DNA from 2 places in the Bradyrhizobium sp. SUTN9-2 genome. Region 1 is predicted to be linked to the other one. Evidence: predicted binding sites of a transcription regulator. Region 1 holds the regulator's gene; the other holds the start of a gene.

Region 1 (9,753 bases):
GCGCCGGTTTCGGCTGAAATCTCGGTGGAGACGGCACGCATCCCGGACGGCAGGATCGCGGCCATGAAGCCGGAGCCTTCGGCCTTGACCAGCTTCTGCTCGCGGATCGGCTCGCCCTGCATCAACGGCACGCGCGCGATCGAGCCCGCGATCTGGGTCGGTGCCTCGGGCCTGCTGTCGCGGCGGATGAAGGCGCTGCTGGCGGTTGCCGCGGGCCAGGCCTGCCATTGCAGGTCCTCGGGCTTGACGGCCTGGCCGAGCTGGATGTCGTTCTTGGCGATGAGGACCTCGACCGTCGGCAGCTTCTCGGCGACGGGCAGGACGGCCGCGGGCGGATTCTGATAGCCGCTCGCCAGATATGCAGCGACGCCGCCGGCGCCGAGAGCGATGACGAGAACGACAATGCGTGCGGTATTCATACGCTTCTACTCTTACGCGGGGCACTCGAACCGCACCTGGCGTGTTCCCCCGCGTCGATGAGTAGGCAGCAAAAGTATAAGGGGTGTTGCGAGGCCGAACGTGATCGCCGGCCGCGATGCTGGTTTTCGGCAGATGGTGAACGCGGCGTTATTGGGTCGGCCAACGGCCCCGTAGTTTCACCTACGCGGGCACGTACGTTCGCATGACGCGCGCGGCGTCATGGTGAATACGTCGTTAGCGCGCGAGGTGGCCGCGAGCGTCGTCCGTAGCCGGGATGGAGACCAAGCGTAATCCGGGGCCGGTGCAAGTGGGGGGCATCAGATTCTCTAACGCTCCATCCGGGCTGCGCGCAGGAGCTCTACTTCTTCCGCTTCGCTTCGATCACGTCCCAGATCTTCGCCGCGACATCCGGGCCGCCGAGCCGCGCGATGGCGCGGATGCCGGTCGGTGAGGTCACGTTGATCTCGGTGAGATTGCCGTTGATGACGTCGATGCCGACGAACAGCAGGCCGCGCTCGCGCAGCGCCGGGCCGACCGTGGCGCAGATCTCGCGCTCACGCGGGGTGAGCTCGGTCTCCTGCGCCGCGCCGCCGCGCACCATGTTGGAGCGGAGGTCGTCGGCGGCCGGCACGCGGTTCACCGCGCCGGCGAACTCGCCGTCGACCAGGATGATGCGCTTGTCGCCGTGCTTCACCTCGGGGATGAATTGCTGGATCACCCAGGGCTCCCTGAACGTCACCGAGAACATGTCGAACAGCGAGCCGAAATTCATGTCCTGCGGCATCACGCGGAATACCGCCGCGCCGCCATGGCCGTGCAGCGGCTTCATGACCACCGCGCCGTACTTGTCGCGGAACGCGTTGATCTCATCGAGGTCGCGCGAGATCAGCGTCGGCGGCATCAGCTGCGGAAAATTCATCACGAACAGCTTTTCCGGCGCGTTGCGCACCGAGGCGGGATCGTTGACGACCAGCGTCTTCGGATGGATGCGCTCCAGGAAATGCGTCGAGGTGATGTAGGCGAGGTCGAACGGCGGATCCTGGCGCAGCAGCACCACGTCGAACCCGTTCAGCGCCTCGCGCCTGGGCTCGCCGAGGGTGAAATGGTCGCCTGGCTCGTCGCGCACGGTCAGGAGCTGAACCGGCGCGACCAGCTCCTCACCGACCATCGAGAGCTTGTCGGGCGTGTAATAGGACAGGCCATGGCCGCGCTTCTGCGCCTCCAAGAGCAGCGCGAAGGTGGAATCGCCCTTGATGTTGATGCGGGCGATGGGGTCCATCTGGACGGCGACGTTCAGTTTCATGGGCTGCCTTTCAGGTCGAGGCGTCGAATGCCGCCAACACATGGCGCGGAAGCGAGCGCGGCGCAATCAGCATGGCGTCGAATCGCAATTCGAATTCGGCATGCTCGGGATGCGCTGCGAGCCAGCCTTGGGCGGCGTCGATGATGCGCTGCTGCTGGCGCGGCGTCACGGCGAATGCGGCCTCGTCCAGCGTGGCGCGGGCCTTAACCTCGACGAAGGCGATCAGATTGCGGCGCCGCGCCACGATATCGATCTCGCCATGCGGCGTGCGGTAACGTTTGGCGAGAATGCGGTAGCCCTTGGCCATGAGGTAGGCGGCGGCACGGCTCTCAGCGGAAATACCGGTCTGGAACGCTGCGACGCGCTCGGGCGACGCGACCTTCGGTTCCGCAGGAATCTCAGTCTTCGCCATCGCTGCCCCGCGAATCCTTTGCGAGCTCGAGCGCGCGGGCATAGACCTCGCGGCGCGGCCGGCCCGACAACGCGACCGCGTGCGCCACGGCATCCTTGACGCTGTGCGCGGCAAGCTGCTCGCGCAACAGACTATCGAGCGCGTCCGATGTCAGAACCTCGGCGTCGGCCGCGGGCGGAGCGATCACCAGCACGAATTCGCCGCGTGTCTCCAGCGTTGCAGCCTCGCGCGCCAGCTCGCTCAGCGTTGCGCGCGAAATCTCCTCATGCAGCTTGGTCAGCTCGCGGCAGATCGCGGCCTCGCGCGGCCCCATGATCTCGGCGAGATCGGCCAGCGTATCCTGCACGCGGTTGCCTGACTCGAACATCACCAGCGTCGCGTCAATGCGGGCGAGCTCGGTGAGACGGCTGCGCCGCGCGGCTGATTTCGCCGGCAAGAAGCCTTCGAAGAAGAAGCGGTCGGTCGGCAGCGCGGCGACCGACAGCGCGGCCAGCACCGAGGACGGGCCGGGCAGCGCATACACCGCATGGCCGGCGGCGCAGACCTCGCGCACCAGCTTGAAGCCGGGATCGGAGATCAGCGGCGTGCCGGCGTCCGACACCAGCGCGACCGAGCCGCCTTGCCCGAGGGCTTCGAGGATTTTGGGACGCGCGGCCTCCGCATTGTGCTCGTGATATGGCTTGAGCTGGGCCGTGATCGCATAGCGCTCGGTCAGGCGGCGCGTGATGCGGGTGTCCTCACAGGCGATGACGTCGACGCCGGCGAGCGTCTGCAGCGCCCGCAGGGTGATGTCGCCGAGATTGCCGATCGGGGTCGCGACCAGATGGAGGCCCGGCGCGGCCTTCGGCGCCGCGAGCCGATGGGCATCGATGGAGAAACCGCGCGAGGCGGCGTCTTGAGCTTCAGGCGTATTTATCGGGGCCGGCTTTCCGCGCATAATGGAGCCAACTTAGGCACGATCGCTAAGGCTGGGAACCGGCTCGCCGAAAAAGATCGTGCCCAAAGATCGTATCCAGGTGAGGGGCGAGGAACGGACGGGAATGTGATCGGTCGAGATCGCGCCGGGAGGCAGGAGGGGCCCTCGCGCCATATTCGCGACGGAAACGCCGCCTTGATGAGTGAATGAGTGACGGCGAAGAGCTGCCGGGACGGGATTGCGGCCGCGTTAAGCGGTTGTTATCCTTTTGTTTTGGTTAACTATTTGCCGACACACTGCCTGAATCCGCGGCCCCCCGTCGCGGAAAGCAATGTCGTGATCAGCCGGCGACGGCGGGTCGGAAGAGAAGCTGCCATGGTCGGCCTGCGTCATCCAAAGTCTCACCTTCCGGGATCCCCATCGCCAGGGGCGACCCGGCGGACTGCTCTCGGCCTGTTGCTCGGCGCGCCCGTGCTGTCGGCCTGCGCCGGCGTGCAGCAAAGCCTCAGCCAGTTCTCCAACCCGTTCTCGAGCTCCGCGCCGCCGGCCCAGCCGGCAGGACCGCAGCAGCAGGCGACGACCGCCGGCACCGGCGGCGTGAAGGTCGGCCTGATCCTGCCGCTCTCCGCGGCCGGCAATGCCGGGCTCGCCGCGCAATCGATGCGCAACGCCGCCGAGATGGCGCTGGCCGAGTTCCAGAACCCGAACATCCAGCTCCTGATCAAGGACGACAATGGCAGCCCGCAAGGCGCGCAGGCCGGCGCGCAGCAGGCGGTCGACGAGGGTGCCGAGATCATCCTCGGGCCGCTGTTCGCGCAATCGGTGCCGGCGGTGGCGCAGGTCGCGCGCACGCGCGGCATTTCCGTCATCGCCTTCTCGACCGATTCCAGCATCGCCGGACGCGGCGTCTATCTGCTCTCGTTCCTGCCGGAGTCCGACGTCAACCGCATCGTCGAATATTCCGCCGGCATCGGAAAGCGCTCCGTCGCGGTGCTGGTGCCCGACAACGCCTATGGCAATGTCGTCGAGGCCGCGGTGAAGGCGGCGGTGCCGCGGCGCGGCGGGCGCATCGTTGCGTTCGAGAAATACGGTGCCGATCGCGCCACGCCCGCGCGCACCGTGGCGCAGCAGCTCGGCAGTGCGGACGCGCTATTCATTGCCGATGACGGCGATGCCGTCGTGTCAGTGGCGGATGCGATGACGGCCGCGGGCGCGAACCTGCGCAACATCCAGCTGCTCGGCACCGGCCTGTGGGACAATCCGCGCGTCTATGCCAGCGCCGCGCTGCAGGGCGGCCTTTACGCCGCGCCCGATCCGGCCGGCTTCCGCGCCTTCTCCGGCCGCTACCGCACGAAATACGGCGCCGAGCCGATCCGCACCGCGACCCTTTCCTATGACGCGGTCGCGCTCGTTGCCGCGCTGGCGCGCACGCAAGGCGGCCAGCGCTTCTCCTCCGACGTGCTCACCAACCCCTCAGGCTTCGCCGGCATCGACGGCCTGTTCCGCTTCCGTGCTGATGGCACGAATGAACGCGGACTTGCCGTGATGAAGGTGACGCAAGGCGGCGGCGTTGCGGTGGCGGGCTCGCCGAAGAGCTTTGGGGCGTAATGGTTTCGTAGCCCGGATGGAGCGCAGCGTAATCCGGGTTCTGTCCACGCGGTGAGACCGTCCCGGATTGCGCTACGCTCCATCCGGGCTACGAGATCCGCTAAGCCGCCAAATCCGCGACCACGGCATCCAGCACCGGAAAACCGCTGCTGGTCACCCGCAGCCGTCCCGTCGCATCCACGGTGATCGCGCCTTCCTCGCGCAAGAGCGCGATGCGGCGGGGGTCGAGCGGGCGGCCGGCGAGGGCCTTGTAGCGCTCGGGATCGATGCCTTCGGCGAGACGCAAACCCATCAGCAGGAATTCGTCGGCGCGCTCCTCGCTGTTGAGGAGCTCGTCGCTGACGACACCGTCGCCGTTGGTCTCGACCCGCATCAGCCAGGCCTCGGGACGCTTCTCGGTGGCGGTGGCGTGCCTGATCCCGTCGATGTCGAGACGGCCATGTGCGCCCGGGCCGATGCCGGCATATTCCTCGCCGCGCCAGTACACCAGATTGTGCCGGCATTCGGCGCCGCGCCGCGCGTGATTGGAGATCTCGTAGGCGGGCAGCCCGAGCTTGTCGCAGGTCTCCTGCGTGACGTCGTAGAGCGCGCGGGCGACCGCTTCGTCCGGCGTCTTCAGCTTGCCGGCCTGGTGCAGGCCGAAGAAGGGCGTGCCTTCCTCGATGGTCAATTGATAGAGCGACAGATGCTCGGCCGCTTCATCGATGGCGTGCCGCAGCTCGCCCGCCCACATCGCCGGCGTCTGGTCGGGGCGGGCGTAGATCAGGTCGAACGAATAGCGGTCGAACGCGCGGCGCGCGATGGCGACGGCATCGAGCGCTTCGCGCGCGCTGTGCATGCGGCCGAGCGCTTTGAGCGAGGCGTCGTCGAGCGCCTGCACGCCCAGCGAGACGCGGTTGACGCCTGCGATGCGATAACCGGCAAAGCGCGTGGCTTCGACGCTGGTCGGGTTCGCTTCCAGCGTTACCTCGACGTCGCCTGCGACGGTCCAGTGCTTGCCGATCGCGTCTAACACCGCGCCGACGGTGGCGGGCTGCATCAGTGACGGCGTGCCGCCGCCGAGGAAGATCGAGGTGACCTCGCGGCCGGGCGCGCGCTCGGCGGTCGTTGCGATCTCACGCGCGAAGGCGGCGGCGAAGCGCGTCTCGTCGATCGCGGCATGGCGGACATGGCTGTTGAAGTCGCAATAGGGGCACTTCGACAGGCAGAACGGCCAGTGCACATAGACGCCAAACGCATCCTTGTTAGCGCGGCTCAAGGCAGATCTCCGCCAGTTTCCGAAAAGCGCGGGCGCGGTGCGACAGGCCGAGGCCAAGCGGCGGCAGGCCATGCTTCTCGATGCTGGTCATCTCGCCGAAGGTGCGGCTGTGCCCGTCCGGCAGGAACATCGGGTCGTAGCCGAAGCCGGCTGCGCCGCGCGGTGGCCAGATCAGCGTGCCGTCGACGCGCGCCTCGACCTCCTCGCGATGATCGTCGGGCCAGGCCACACAAAGCGCCGAGACGAAGTGGGCTTTGCGCTTGTCCGGCGTGGTGGCGCCGCGCTCCTGCAGCAGGCGCTCGATCTGCGCCATCGCCGCGTTGAAATCCTTGGATGGACCGGCCCAGCGCGCGCTGTAGATTCCCGGCGCACCGTCGAGTGCGTCGACGACGATGCCGGAATCGTCGGCGAAGGAGGGCAGCTTGGTCGCCTCCGCCGCGGCGATCGCCTTGATCGCGGCGTTGCTGCGGAAATCGTTGCCGGTTTCCTCGGGCTCGTCTAGGCCGAGCTCGCCGGCCGACACCGCCTCGATCCCGTACGGCGCGAGCAGCTCCCTCATCTCGGCGAGCTTGCCGGGATTGTGGGTGGCGATGACGAGCTTGTCGGTGATTCGGCGGTGCATGGGCCTATTGACTACGCCACGGCCAGTTTCTGCAAGTCCACCAGGCGCGCAATGCCCTTCTGCGCCAGGGCGATCAGCTTCAGGAACTCGTCCTGCGTGAACGGCTCGCGTTCCGCGGTGCCCTGCACCTCGATGATGCGGCCATCGCCGGTCATGACGAAATTGGCGTCGGTCTCGGCTTCCGAATCCTCGGCATAGTCGAGATCGAGCACCGGCGTGCCGTTGTAGATGCCGCAGGAGATCGCGGCGACGTTGTCGCGCATCACGTTGGCCTTCACCATGTTGCGCGCCTTCATCCAGTTGAGGCAATCGGCAAGCGCGACCCAGGCGCCGGTGATCGAGGCCGTGCGCGTGCCGCCGTCGGCCTGGAGCACGTCGCAATCGACCGTGATCTGGCGCTCGCCAAGAGCTTCGAGATCGACGATGGTGCGAAGCGAGCGGCCGATCAGGCGCTGGATCTCGACGGTGCGGCCGCTCTGCTTGCCGGCGGAGGCCTCGCGGCGGGTGCGTTCGGAGGTCGCGCGCGGCAGCATGCCGTATTCGGCGGTGACCCAGCCGCGGCCCTGCCCCTTCAGCCACGGCGGCAGGCGATCCTCCAGTGTGGCGGTGACCAGCACATGGGTGTCGCCAAATTTAACGAGGCACGAGCCTTCCGCATATTTGACCACGCCGCGCTCCAGCGTCACGGGGCGCAATTCGTCGGGCGCACGGCGGCTTGGCCGCATGGGAAATCTCCAAAACTCACGGGAATAGGCTGTTCGCGGTGCTTGTAGGTGGGGCGGGGGTGGGCGGCAAGGGCTTATTCACCCCCTGACCGTCGGCCTGCAAACGCCACGCTTGTCAGACGCGGCCCGGATGGACAAATTATAAGGATCCGAGAGGAGTTACCGTCTGTGGCCCATCACGATCCGATCCATCTGATCGCGCCGCGCGCAGGCCTTGCCCAGCTCAACGAGCGTTCCCGCGACATCTTTCGTCAAATTGTCGAAAGCTATCTCGCGACCGGTGAGCCGGTCGGCTCGCGCAACATTTCCCGCCTGATTGCGATGCCGCTGTCGCCGGCATCTGTGCGCAACGTCATGGCCGATCTGGAACAGCTCGGCCTGATCTATGCCCCGCACACCTCCGCCGGCCGGCTGCCGACGGAACTGGGCCTGCGCTTCTTCGTCGATGCCCTGATGCAGGTCGGCGACCTCAACGAGGCCGAGCGGCAGGCGATCCAGAGCCAGCTCTCGTCCGTCGGCGAGGCGCAATCGGTCGAGGCGGCGCTGGACCAGGCCTTGATGCGGCTCTCCGGCCTGACCCGGGCCGCCGCCGTCGTGCTGACGCCGAAATCCAATGCGCGGCTGAAGCACATCGAATTCGTCCGCCTGGAACCGGAAAAAGCGCTGGTGATCCTGGTCGGCGAAGACGGCCAGGTTGAAAACCGCGTGTTGACGCTGCCGCCCGGAGTTCCCTCTTCGGCGCTGACAGAGGCCGGCAATTTCCTCAATGCGCGGATCCGCGGCCGGACCTTGGCCGAAGCGCGGCTCGAGCTCGAGACCGCACTCGGCGAGGCCCGTGCCGAGCTCGATCAGCTGACACAGAAAGTGATCTCGGCCGGCATTGCCAGCTGGTCCGGCGGCGAGAGCGAGGACCGTCAGCTCATCGTCCGCGGCCACGCCAATCTGCTCGAAGATCTGCACGCGCTGGAGGATCTGGAACGGGTTCGCCTGTTGTTCGACGACCTCGAGACCAAGCGCGGCGTGATCGATCTGCTCGGCCGGGCCGAGACCGCCGAAGGCGTGCGCATCTTCATCGGCAGTGAGAACAAGCTGTTCTCGCTGTCGGGGTCCTCCACCATCATCTCGCCCTATCGGGATGCCGCCGGCCACATCGTCGGCGTTCTCGGCGTGATCGGCCCGACGCGGCTGAATTATGCCCGCGTGATCCCGACCGTGGACTACGCCGCCCGCATCGTCAGCCGCCTGTTGGGGGGCTGACCGGCCTTTCTGCCGATCACGGGCGCTTGATTTTCGCGGGCTTAAGCACGATATCCGGGCCAACATCCCTGAAACGAGTTCGAGATCAGAGCCGATGACCGAGCAAGACCGGCAACCCCAAGACACGACTGCAGCGACCGGCGAGCCCGTGGTGTCGAAACCCTACATCATGCCCGACGATCCCGAGCCGGGTTCGGTCGAAACCCTGCAAAAGGAAGCTGCTGAAGCGCGCGACCGCATGCTGCGGACGCTGGCCGAGATGGAGAATTTGCGCAAGCGCACCGCCAAGGAAGTTGCCGACGCCCGCCTCTATGGCATCACCGGCTTCGCGCGCGACGTGCTCGACATCGCCGATAATCTCCAGCGCGCACTCGATGCCGTTCCGGCGGAGGCGCGTGCTGCGGCCGATCCCGGCCTGGTCTCGTTGATCGAGGGCGTCGAGCTCACGGAGCGCGCGCTGCTCAACGCGCTGGAAAAACACGGCGTGAAGAAGCTGGATCCTCAGGGCCAGAAGTTCGACCCGAACTTCCACCAGGCAATGTACGAAGTGCCTGACGCGTCGGTGCCGTCGGGCACCGTGGTGCAGATCATGCAGGCCGGCTACACCATCGGTGACCGCGTGCTGCGCCCGGCGCTGGTCGGCGTCGCCAAGGGCGGCGCAAAGACTGCGCCCGCGGCGAACAACAACGAATCGAGCAGCGCGGCGAACTGAGTGTTGGCGTCATTCCGGGGCTCGGCGAAGTCGAGAACCCGGAATCCATCGAACAGCAGAGACAACCGCACAATGGATTCTCAGGTGCGCAAATTGCGCACCATAGCTCGCGCTGAAGCGCGCCCCGGAATGACGGAAGATGGCGCGCCGCCTACGCGCTCACCGCGATATCCGCAGACTGAATCCGCTTCACGCCCGCCTTGGCCATGTCGGCCCAGGCCTTGGCGAGCGAGCCCTGCGTGTCGATGCCGCGGCAGGCGTCTTCCACCACATAGACCTCGAAGCCCGCCTTGCGCCCGTCGAGCGCGGTCCAGGCGACGCAGAAGTCTGTCGCAAGACCAGCGACGAAGACGCGCTTGATCTTGCGGCCCCTCAGGTAGCCGGCGAGCCCGGTCGAGGTCTTGCCGTCGGCCTCGAGGAAGGCCGAATAGCTGTCGACGTTCTTGTGAAATCCCTTGCGGATGATGAGCTCGGCGTGCGGGATCGACAGGTCCTTCGACAGCGCCGCGCCCTCGGTGCC
Region 2 (9,753 bases), 7.1 Mb from region 1:
ACCTACAAGGTATTCACGCTCGATCTGCGCTATCACGACACCGACCTGAACAAGGGCGACTGCAACGCCTTGACCAGCGATCACACCGCGAAGTTCACCGGAAGCTTCACCCCCATCAACCCGGGCGGCTTCGGCTCCAACTGGTGCAGCGCGGCCGGCGTGGCCAAGCTCTCGTTCGACCTGACGGCGATGAGCAATCTGAAGTAAGCTTCTTCCCGAAACGACTTCAAAAGGGCGGTAGGGCAACCTGCCGCCCTTTTGCTTTTCTCCACGCCGTCATGGCCGGACATGACGCGTGTATGGAGTGACGACTCGAACTTGATGATCAGCGGCTACCCAGCGCTCGCCTCAGCGCGCGGCGCTCGGCTCCGCCGCAGTCCGCTCGCCGCCGACGACGTGGATCGCACCGTCCTTCACCAGCGCCACCTTGCGGGTGTGGAAGGCATCGAGCGTCGAGCGGTGGCCGATCGAGACGATGGTGGCCTGCGGCAGTCTCTCCGCCAGCAGCCGGTAGAGCCGGGCCTCCGACGGCTCGTCGAGCGAGGCGGTGGCTTCGTCCAGGAACAGATAGTCGGGCGCATGCAGCAGCGCGCGCGCTAGCCCGAGACGCTGCTGCTCGCCGAGCGAGAGCATCCTGTTCCAGTGGCCGTCCTCGTCCAGCCGCTCGGCGAGATCGGGCAGCCCGACCGCGATCAGGGCCTCGCGGACCTGCGCGGCGTCGAACGCGCCCGGCGCTGCCGGATAGACCACGGCATCGCGCAACACACCGACCGAGAAATAGGGCCGCTGCGGCAGCATCATCAGCTTTGCCTTTTCCGGGACCACAACCGTGCCGGTGCCGAACGGCCAGATGCCGGCGATGGCCCGGAACAGCGTGGACTTGCCGGAGCCGGACGGTCCGGTCACCAGCACGCGCTCCGAGGCCTGAATGGTGAAGGCCTTGGCGGCCACCAGCGGCGTGCCGTTGGGCAGGTTCACGCAGAGCTGCTCGAGGTCGATATGGCGGCCGGCGACTTCCAGCGCGATGGCAGGCTCATGCGCCGGCAGATTGACCGCCGAGGCGACCGACATCTCGAAGCCATCGAGACGGGCAACCACCGCACGCCATTCGGCCAGGGATCGGTAGGCGCTCACGAAGAAGGACAGGGCCTTCTGCACGCTGCCGAAGGCGGAGCCGGTCTGCACCATCCCTCCAAGTTGAATCTTACCGGCAAAGTAGGCAGGCGCGGTGAGGATGAAGGGGAAGATCACGGCGGCTTGGGAATAGCTCGCCGTGAAAGCAGTCAGACGCTTGGTCCGGCTCATGATCGCGTACCAATTGCCGACGACATAGCCGTAGCGGTGCAGCAGTCGTTCGCGTTCGGCGCCTTCGCCCTTGAGCAGTGCGATCTGTTCGGAGTTCTCGCGCACGCGGACGAGGTTGAAGCGGAAGTCGGCCTCGTAGCGCTGCTGCTCGAAATTGAGATTGACGAGAGGCGAACCGATCCAGTGCGTCAGCGCGGTGCCGAAGATCGCGTAGACGAGCGCCGCCCACACCAAATAGCCGGGAATGGGAAAGTCGAGGCCGGAGATATGCAGCGGTGCCGCGTTCGACAGCCCCCACAGAATGACCACGAACGAGAGCAGCGTGACGATCGAGGAGAGCAGTCCGATGCCGATATTGAGAGTCTGCTCGACGAAACTCCTGACGTCGTCGGTGATGCGTTGGTCCGGGTTGTCGGCCGCATCGCCCTTGAGCTGCATCCGATAGTGGGTCGCGCTATTCAGCCATTCGCCCAGATAGTGACGCGTCAGCCATTGCCGCCAGCGAATCTGGAGCCACTGATTGAGATAGAGCTGGTAGACGGAAAGCGCGACGCTGGCGCTCGCGAGCAATGTGAAGACGCCCAGCTCCCAGACGAAGCCGTTCCAGTCGCGCTCCTGGAGATAGTTGTAGAAGCGGCTGTACCATTGGTTCACGAGCACATCGATGGCGACCAGCAGCAGTTCGATCACGATCACCGCGCCGAGCAGGCCGCGGCCGGCCCATTTGTCCTCTGACCGGAAATAAGGGATGGCGATTCGCCAGACGATCGCGAGCGTGGCGCGGATGTTGTTCACAGAGCTGGATCTCCTCAGGGGATGTGCACGATGCCCAGAGCCAAATAGCTGAGGCGATGGCGGAAATGGGCGCGCTTAGACTAAAGTCGCAAGTTCTGCAATTTGCGTTGGATTGTCGCAGCCAGCAACCCTAGCATGGTGCCCGCCGGTGCGGGGCAGGGTGCTCCGGGATTTCGCGACCTTGTGAGCGGCCGGGAACCGCCGGATGCGCGAGAACTTCGCGCCGCGGCTGCAACTGGCTGCCGATCGCTTTCTCGTTCGGCGTGGTCTTCGAAGGCGCCCCGGGCTTCGCCATGCCGGTGCGCCTGCATCGACCATGCGCGAACCTTCTCAACGCCCCCGCCGTCTCATAGAAGGTGCGGCAAGTCAGGTCGGTCGAGAGGTCTCATGGTTTCGTTCCAGCGATTGGTGTGTGCGGCGGTTGCAATGTTCGCGATGTCCACACTCGCGCGTGCTCAGGAGGGGTTTCCGTTCGGCACCGAGATGACGCTGGAGGCGTTGCCGCAGGCAGGCTCGAAGCGGATTCCCAACATCGAGATCGGCGACAATGGCGAGGTCGTGCTGGAGCTCTGGTGCAAGGGCGGCAAGGGCCAGTTCTCGGTCGCCGGCAACACCGTGATCTTCGTGCCCGGCCAGATCCAGAACCGCAACTGTCCGCCGGCGAGAGCGCAGGCCGACGACGAGCTCGTCGCAGCCCTCGGCAGCGTCGAGACCTGGAAGCGCCAGGGCGACGTGCTGACGCTGATCGGCCCGAAGCCGCTGCGCTTCAGGACGACGGGGAATTAGGCCTCTGTCATTCCCCGCGAAGGCGGGGAATCCAGTACGCCGCAGCCTATCGATTCCATCGCTGCTGTCTCGGAGTACTGGAAGTCAAGCCTACTTCCAGACCGACTTGTCGGCGTCCCAGCGCTGGCCCTTCAGCTCCTTGACGAGCGCCTCGATCGAGCCGTTGTCGTCGGGCAGATCGCCTTCTTCGTCGAGGCTCGCATCGTCGGACAGATTGAGCCTGGCACCGCTGCCCTCGTCGGCCGTCGTGGTCGCCGGGCTGCCGATCCAGAGCATGAGCTTGTCGGTGGTGCCCGGCTTGTCGGGCGAGACCAGGCCTGCGACCTCGATCGTGTCGGTGAGCTCGAGCGCCGGGAAGTCCTGGTTCGGCCGCTTGAACACCAGCTTGAGCCTGCCGGTGGCCGGGTTGAAGTTTTGCGTGACCGGCTTTGCCGCGAGCGTCCTGCTCAGCACGCTCGCCACCGCCGTTGCAAGCTTGCCCTTGTTGATCTTGTCGCCCTCGCGCCAGTCGGCCGCAGGGAAGCGGATGGTGCGGTCCATCTCGGTCATGCCCGCGGTCCAGCCTGCGGCGGTGACGCCCGGCATTGCCTTGAACTTCGCCAGCAGCGCGCCGGCGCGCTCGGGATCGACCGACATGGTGATGGTCTGCTCGCCCGCGCGCAGCGCGTCGCAGCCGACATTGAGGCTCGCCAGCGTCACCTCGACCTCCTGGCCCTTCAGGCTCTTCAGGAAGTCGGTCGCCGCATCCAGCTTGACCTTGACCGCGATCGCTTCCGGCGAGACGTCGGTGAAATCCTTCGGCTGCGGCGTGATGCCGTCGTCGGAGGCCTGACTGTCCAGGAATTCCTTTTCGCTGAGATCGGAATTGTCCGGCGAGGTCACGTCGGTCACCGCCTGGCCGACCGCGATCTGGCCGCGGAATTCGAACATGTCGCCGGACTGCTTGCGCGTCAGCTTGACGCTGACCGGCGACTTCTCACTGATGCTCTGCGTCGTTCCGGTCAGCGTCTGGCCGGCGACCTGGAGGTTGACGACGAAGCGGTCCTTGCGGTCGGAGTTCTTCGCGATGGGGTAGCAGACGTCGAGCACCGCCGCGGTCAGCGTCTTGCCCTGGCGCGTCTCCTTCAGGATCACGTCGGCATTGCCGTCCATCAGCCCGTCCATCGCGGTGAAATAGCGCGTCTCGGTTCCCCCCGGCGCGGTCGCCTTCGGCGACAGCTTCATCTGGGCGGAGGCCTGCGGCGGAACGGCGAGCAGGGCCAGAACGGCCGTGGAGCAAACCAGAAGCGCACGCATCGATGACATCCTCGCGCAACGGCCATGATCCGGAAAGCGTGAAGCGGTCTCTAGGATCATGCCCGAACAATCAGAATCGGCGCGCCACCGTAGTGGGTTTTGGCCGCTGGTTGAATCGGAAAGCGAAACGGGCAGGGTCGGCAAAAAAGAAGGCCGCCCGGAGGCGGCCTTCGCAACTCTGTCACGGAACGGAAGGCTTAGAAGCCGCCCATGCCGCCGCCGGGGGGCATCGCGGGCGGAGCTTCCTTCTTCGGCATCTCGGCGACCATGGCCTCGGTGGTCACCAAGAGGCCGGCCACGGAGGAGGCGTCCTGCAGCGCGGTGCGCACCACCTTGGCGGGATCGATGATGCCCTTCTCGACCATGTCGACATAGTCCTCGTTCTGGGCGTCGAAGCCGAAGGTCTCGGACTTGTTCTCCAGGATCTTGCCGACCACGATCGAGCCTTCCACGCCGGCGTTCTCGGAGATCTGGCGGATCGGGGCTTCCAGCGCCTTCAGCACGATGTTGATGCCGGCCTGGACGTCGTCATTGGCGTTGGTGAGACGGCCGACCGCCTTCTTGGCGCGGAGCAGCGCGACGCCGCCGCCCGGGACGATGCCTTCCTGAACCGCGGCGCGGGTGGCGTTGAGCGCGTCCTCGACGCGGTCCTTCTTCTCCTTGACCTCGATCTCGGTGGCGCCGCCGACGCGGATCACCGCGACGCCACCGGCGAGCTTGGCGAGGCGCTCCTGGAGCTTCTCGCGGTCGTAGTCCGAGGTGGTCTCCTCGATCTGCGCCTTGATCTGGCCGACGCGGGCCTCGATGTCGGGCTTCTTGCCGGCGCCGTTGACGATCGTGGTGTTCTCCTTGTCGATCACCACCTTCTTGGCGCGGCCGAGCATCTTCACCGTGACGTTCTCGAGCTTGATGCCGAGCTCCTCGGAGATCAGCTGGCCGCCGGTCAGGATCGCGATGTCCTCCAGCATGGCCTTGCGGCGGTCACCGAAGCCCGGCGCCTTGACGGCCGCGACCTTGAGGCCGCCGCGGAGCCGGTTGACGACCAGGGTGGCCAGCGCCTCGCCCTCGACGTCCTCGGCGATGATGACGAGCGGCTTGCCCGACTGCACCACGGCTTCCAGCACCGGCAGCATGGCCTGCAGGCCCGAGAGCTTCTTCTCGTGCAGGAGGATGTAGGCGTCCTCGAGCTCGGCGGTCATCTTCTCGGCATTGGTGACGAAGTAGGGGCTGAGATAGCCGCGGTCGAACTTCATGCCCTCGACGATATCAACCTCGGTCTCGAGCGACTTGTTCTCCTCGACGGTGATGACGCCCTCGTTGCCGACCTTCTGCATCGCCTGGGCGATCATCTTGCCGATGGCGGCATCGCCGTTGGCCGAGATGGTGCCGACCTGGGCGACCTCGGAGGAGGCGGCGACCGGCTTGGCGCGCTTCTCGATGTCCTTGATGACGGCGGCAACCGCGGTGTCGATGCCGCGCTTGAGATCCATCGGGTTCATGCCGGCGGCGACCGCCTTGGCGCCTTCGCGCACGATGGCCTGGGCCAGCACGGTCGCGGTGGTGGTGCCGTCGCCGGCGAGGTCGTTGGTCTTGGAGGCGACCTCACGCACCATCTGGGCGCCCATGTTCTCGAACTTGTCCTCGAGCTCGATCTCCTTGGCGACCGTGACGCCGTCCTTGGTGATGCGGGGGGCGCCGAAGCTCTTCTCGATGACGACGTTGCGGCCCTTCGGGCCGAGCGTCACCTTGACGGCGTTGGCGAGAACGTCGACGCCGCGCAGCATGCGATCGCGCGCGTCTCCGGAAAACTTGACGTCTTTGGCAGCCATGGTCTGCAATCCCTCGTGTTATGTGATGTGTGTTGTCTTGTGCCGTGCGGCGGAACGATGGATGCCCGGATCGCCTGGATCCGGGCATGACATTCAGCGGCTGTTCAGGCGGACGGCCTTAGGCCAGCACGCCCATGATGTCCGACTCCTTCATGATCAGGAGCTCTTCGTTGTCGATCTTGACCTCGGTGCCCGACCACTTGCCGAACAGCACGCGGTCGCCGACCTTGAGGTCGATCGGGATCAGCTTGCCGGTCTCGTCGCGGCCGCCGGGGCCGACGGCGACGACCTCGCCCTGGGACGGCTTTTCCTTGGCCGTGTCCGGAATGATGATGCCGCCCTTGGTCTTTTCCTCGGCGTCGATACGTTTGACCACGACACGGTCATGCAGCGGACGAAATTTGGATTTAGCCATGACGTTTCCCTTTGGAGGCTCGCTTCGGAAGTAGTGGGGTCGGTGGGGCGGCGCTTCCGTCCCCCTCTCGTCGAGGATCGAACGGCGCGCTTAGCAATCGGGCTTTCCGAGTGCTAATAGTGGGTCCGGAAATATGGCTTGGCCGCGATCCTGTCAAGCAAAGGTGGTTAAGCGATTGTTGAGGCGGATATAGGATGGTGGCATTGGAAACTCGCTCGGGGCGTCGCCGTAAAGAACGACGTCATTGCTCCGGCAGCGGTTTTGCGCTTGGCTGCGGGAGGGGTGCGGCCATGGTCTTGTTCGGGGGAATGCCATGATCAGTTCGGCTCACGCGCGCACGGTTGCCAATCTGGCGGCCGCCTCTTGTCTGGCGCTGCTGCTGGGCGCCTGCGGCGGCGGCTTCAACCTGCCGTCCCTCACGTCGTCCCCGCCGCCGCCCGAAGCCGAACCTGGCGTCGCTCCGGAAATGCCCGCCAGCATCCGCGCCGACGAGATCGTCGGCCGCTGGGGCCTCGCCTCGTTCCAGAACCCGGCCGATCGCGCCCGCACCGAGAAGATGGCGCGTGAGCAATGCAGGAACCCCTACGTGATCACCGCCGGTTCCTCCGGTGGCGTGATCATGCATCTCGCCGACCAGGCGACGCCGCAGGAGCTGCGGCTGAAGGGCTCGCCGAGCGGCAAGAACTACATCGGGCCGGCCGGCCCGACCCCCGGCGACCAGGACCGCGAAATCGTCTCCTTCGACGGTCGCGTCATGATCACCCGCTTCATCGACAAGGACGCTGGCACCCGCTACGGCAACATGGTCTACGTCCGCTGCGCGCCGAGGGCGTGACGGTCTCTTACCCTCTCCCCTTGTGGGAGAGGTGGCTCGCCGCGTAGCGGCGAGACGGGTGAGGGGTCTATCTCCTCACGAACGGTCTTGCGAGTCGAGAGAACCCCTCATCCGGCGCTTCGCGCCACCTTCTCCACAAGGGGAGAAGGGAAGAAGAGTTCACGATCTGCACCGGCCAAAACAAAAAACGCCGGCCCAAGGCCGGCGTTTTGTTATTCCGATGTCGTCGCCGCTCAGTCGAACAGCGCGTCGATGTCGTCCTGCGAGGCGTGGCCGACGTCGCCGGCGAGCTTGGGGCCGTTGAGGAGCTTCTCCTCCTCGCTGCGGTTGTCGACCTGCGCGGGCACATGGGACTTGATCGCGTCGACGCCGCCCCAGATCTCCATCATCGCGTTGATGTGCTGCTCGATGAACTTCATCGTGCCCATGACCTTGCTGATGCGCTGGCCGGTCAGGTCCTGGAAGTTGCAGGCTTCGAAGATCGAGATGACGCGTTCCTGGATGTCGTCGGCAAGGCGCTTCTGCTGATCGATCGAGTCCACCTTCGACATCGCGCTGGCGGCCTGGTCGATCGATTCCGCGGCTTCGAGGATCTGCTGGGTCGCCTGCTCGGTGCCGCCGACCACCGCGCCGAGCTCGCCGTTGACCTTGGCCATCTCGCCGCCGTCGAAGCTCTTGCCGTGCAGCGTCGCGATCTCGCGCTTGGTGCGGTCGATGGCGTCGTGGATGAGGTCGAGCTCGACCTTCAGCTTCTCGCACTGCTCGATCTGCGCCCGGTAGGTCTCGAGCATGGTGCGCGCTTCGGCAAGCTCGTGCGCGGTCGAGGCGTCGATCGCCGCCATGGCAGCGCTGCCGGACAGCGGGGCCGCGACGATGCCCTTCGCCATCTGGGCGCGGATCGCGCGCAGCTCGGCCATGATCTCGCTATGCATCGGGAGTGCCTCTTCGGTTACGTCTACAATGGGCATCTCGCCACCGACGATATCTTCGACGCGAAAACGCTTGCGGTGAACAGCCATCAGGATACTCCCCCCACCTCACTCACGCGTCTTTGTAGGCAGAAGCGATTTAACACGAAGTTCACAGCAGGAACTGCTGATCGGCCGCGCGCGACGCGGCGCAAAGAAGCGATTAACCATGGCCGCGCGGCGTTCATCGAAAATAAACGCTGATCGCCAAATTGCAGGCGCGCTCGCGACGTGGTGAATCCAAACGCGCTGTCCGTTTACCAAACAAAACGGCTTTTGCTTTTTATTGACCACGTCGAAGAGCGCGGATCAGCCACCGGCTCTCCACGACGCATGTGATCTAGACGAAACAGTACAGAGTACGTCGATGTTCAAGAAAATGTCTGTCGCGCTGCTCGGCAGCGCTTGCACCTTCATGGCCGGCGCGAACGACGCGGGCGCCTTCGACAACAGCGTGCCGAACGATCCGCCCGCGGTGCTGTACCAGCCGCGCGTGCCGCCGGCGCCGGTGCGCGTGGCGTCCCATTCCAACATGGGCGGCGGCTTCATCGAATTCCTGTTCGGCGATGGCCCCGGCCGCGGCCCGGCCTACGCGCCGGAGCAGCCGGTGTATCAGCAGCAGCCGGGCTATTACGACCAGCGGCGCCTGCCGCCGATGGGCGAGCCGCAGATGCAAGGTGGGTATCAACAAGGCGGATATCAGCAGGGCGCGTCTCTGCAGCAGGAGGCGGTCGATCCGCGGCAGCGTCCGTTCGATCCGAAATTCGAGAAACAACTCGTTGACTATAGCGGCAAGGAAAGTCCCGGCACGATCGTGGTCGATACGCCGAACAAGTTCCTCTATCTCGTCGAGGGCAACGGCCGGGCATTGCGCTACGGCATCGGCGTCGGTCGTCCCGGCTTCACCTGGTCCGGCGTGAAATCGATCACCGCCAAGCGCGAATGGCCGGACTGGACGCCGCCGGCGGAAATGCTCGCGCGCCGGCCCGATCTGCCCAGGCACATGGAAGGCGGCCCGGAAAATCCGCTCGGTGCCCGTGCGATGTATCTGGGATCGACGCTCTATCGCATCCACGGCTCCAACGAGCCCTGGACCATCGGCACCAACGTCTCCTCCGGCTGCATCCGCATGCGCAACGAGGACGTCATCGATCTCTACGGCCGCGTCAATGTCGGCACCAAGGTCGTGGTGATGTGAAGCGTCATGCGCTCGATGGAGCGATCAAGTCCGGGTGCCGCGTCGGCTCGAAATGCGCGGCGTCGAAGGGACGCTGCCGCCGCCAAACGTCCGCCTGAATAGTCCTACGTCCGCTGACGGTGCCTCGACCCGCGACGAGGGACAGCGGCGCGGCGAGGACGAGCTGATGAAGCCGAATGCGGTGCGCGAGCCGAGCGGTTCAGCCGCCGCACCGACAGCTCTGCCTTCCTGAGGCGCTCGTGCAGTCCCTCCAACTCGTACAATTCGGTGATGAGATGGGTCGTGACGTCGCTCAGGGTCGCGATGCGCTGTTGAAGTGAACTCAT

Evidence for each region. Region 1 encodes HrcA, which represses chaperone genes, less so after heat shock. Its sites were predicted from a motif close to GTTAGCACTCNCNNNNNGNGAGTGCTAAC; they were not measured.
Region 2: the regulator HrcA is predicted to act here: its motif matches at 6,516-6,544, upstream of XF30_RS36150 (co-chaperone GroES).

Annotation. Positions count from the first base shown of each region.
Region 1 covers NZ_LAXE01000001.1:735,584-745,336, reverse strand. The annotation lists gene cpaB (Flp pilus assembly protein CpaB) at 1-419, opposite strand, end outside; gene gshB (glutathione synthase) at 779-1,723, opposite strand; gene XF30_RS03485 (YraN family protein) at 1,734-2,135, opposite strand; gene rsmI (16S rRNA (cytidine(1402)-2'-O)-methyltransferase) at 2,122-3,072, opposite strand; gene XF30_RS03475 (penicillin-binding protein activator) at 3,427-4,659, shown strand; gene hemW (radical SAM family heme chaperone HemW) at 4,760-5,917, opposite strand; gene rdgB (RdgB/HAM1 family non-canonical purine NTP pyrophosphatase) at 5,904-6,539, opposite strand; gene rph (ribonuclease PH) at 6,551-7,264, opposite strand; gene hrcA (heat-inducible transcriptional repressor HrcA) at 7,433-8,521, shown strand; gene grpE (nucleotide exchange factor GrpE) at 8,616-9,233, shown strand; gene pncA (bifunctional nicotinamidase/pyrazinamidase) at 9,385-9,753, opposite strand, start outside.
Region 2 covers NZ_LAXE01000001.1:7,790,606-7,800,358, reverse strand. The annotation lists gene XF30_RS36175 (TorF family putative porin) at 1-207, shown strand, start outside; gene XF30_RS36170 (ABC transporter ATP-binding protein/permease) at 349-2,100, opposite strand; gene XF30_RS36165 (META domain-containing protein) at 2,488-2,886, shown strand; gene XF30_RS36160 (hypothetical protein) at 2,977-4,182, opposite strand; gene groL (chaperonin GroEL) at 4,380-6,011, opposite strand; gene XF30_RS36150 (co-chaperone GroES) at 6,130-6,426, opposite strand; gene XF30_RS36145 (hypothetical protein) at 6,740-7,261, shown strand; gene XF30_RS36140 (protein phosphatase CheZ) at 7,495-8,280, opposite strand; gene XF30_RS36135 (L,D-transpeptidase) at 8,597-9,427, shown strand.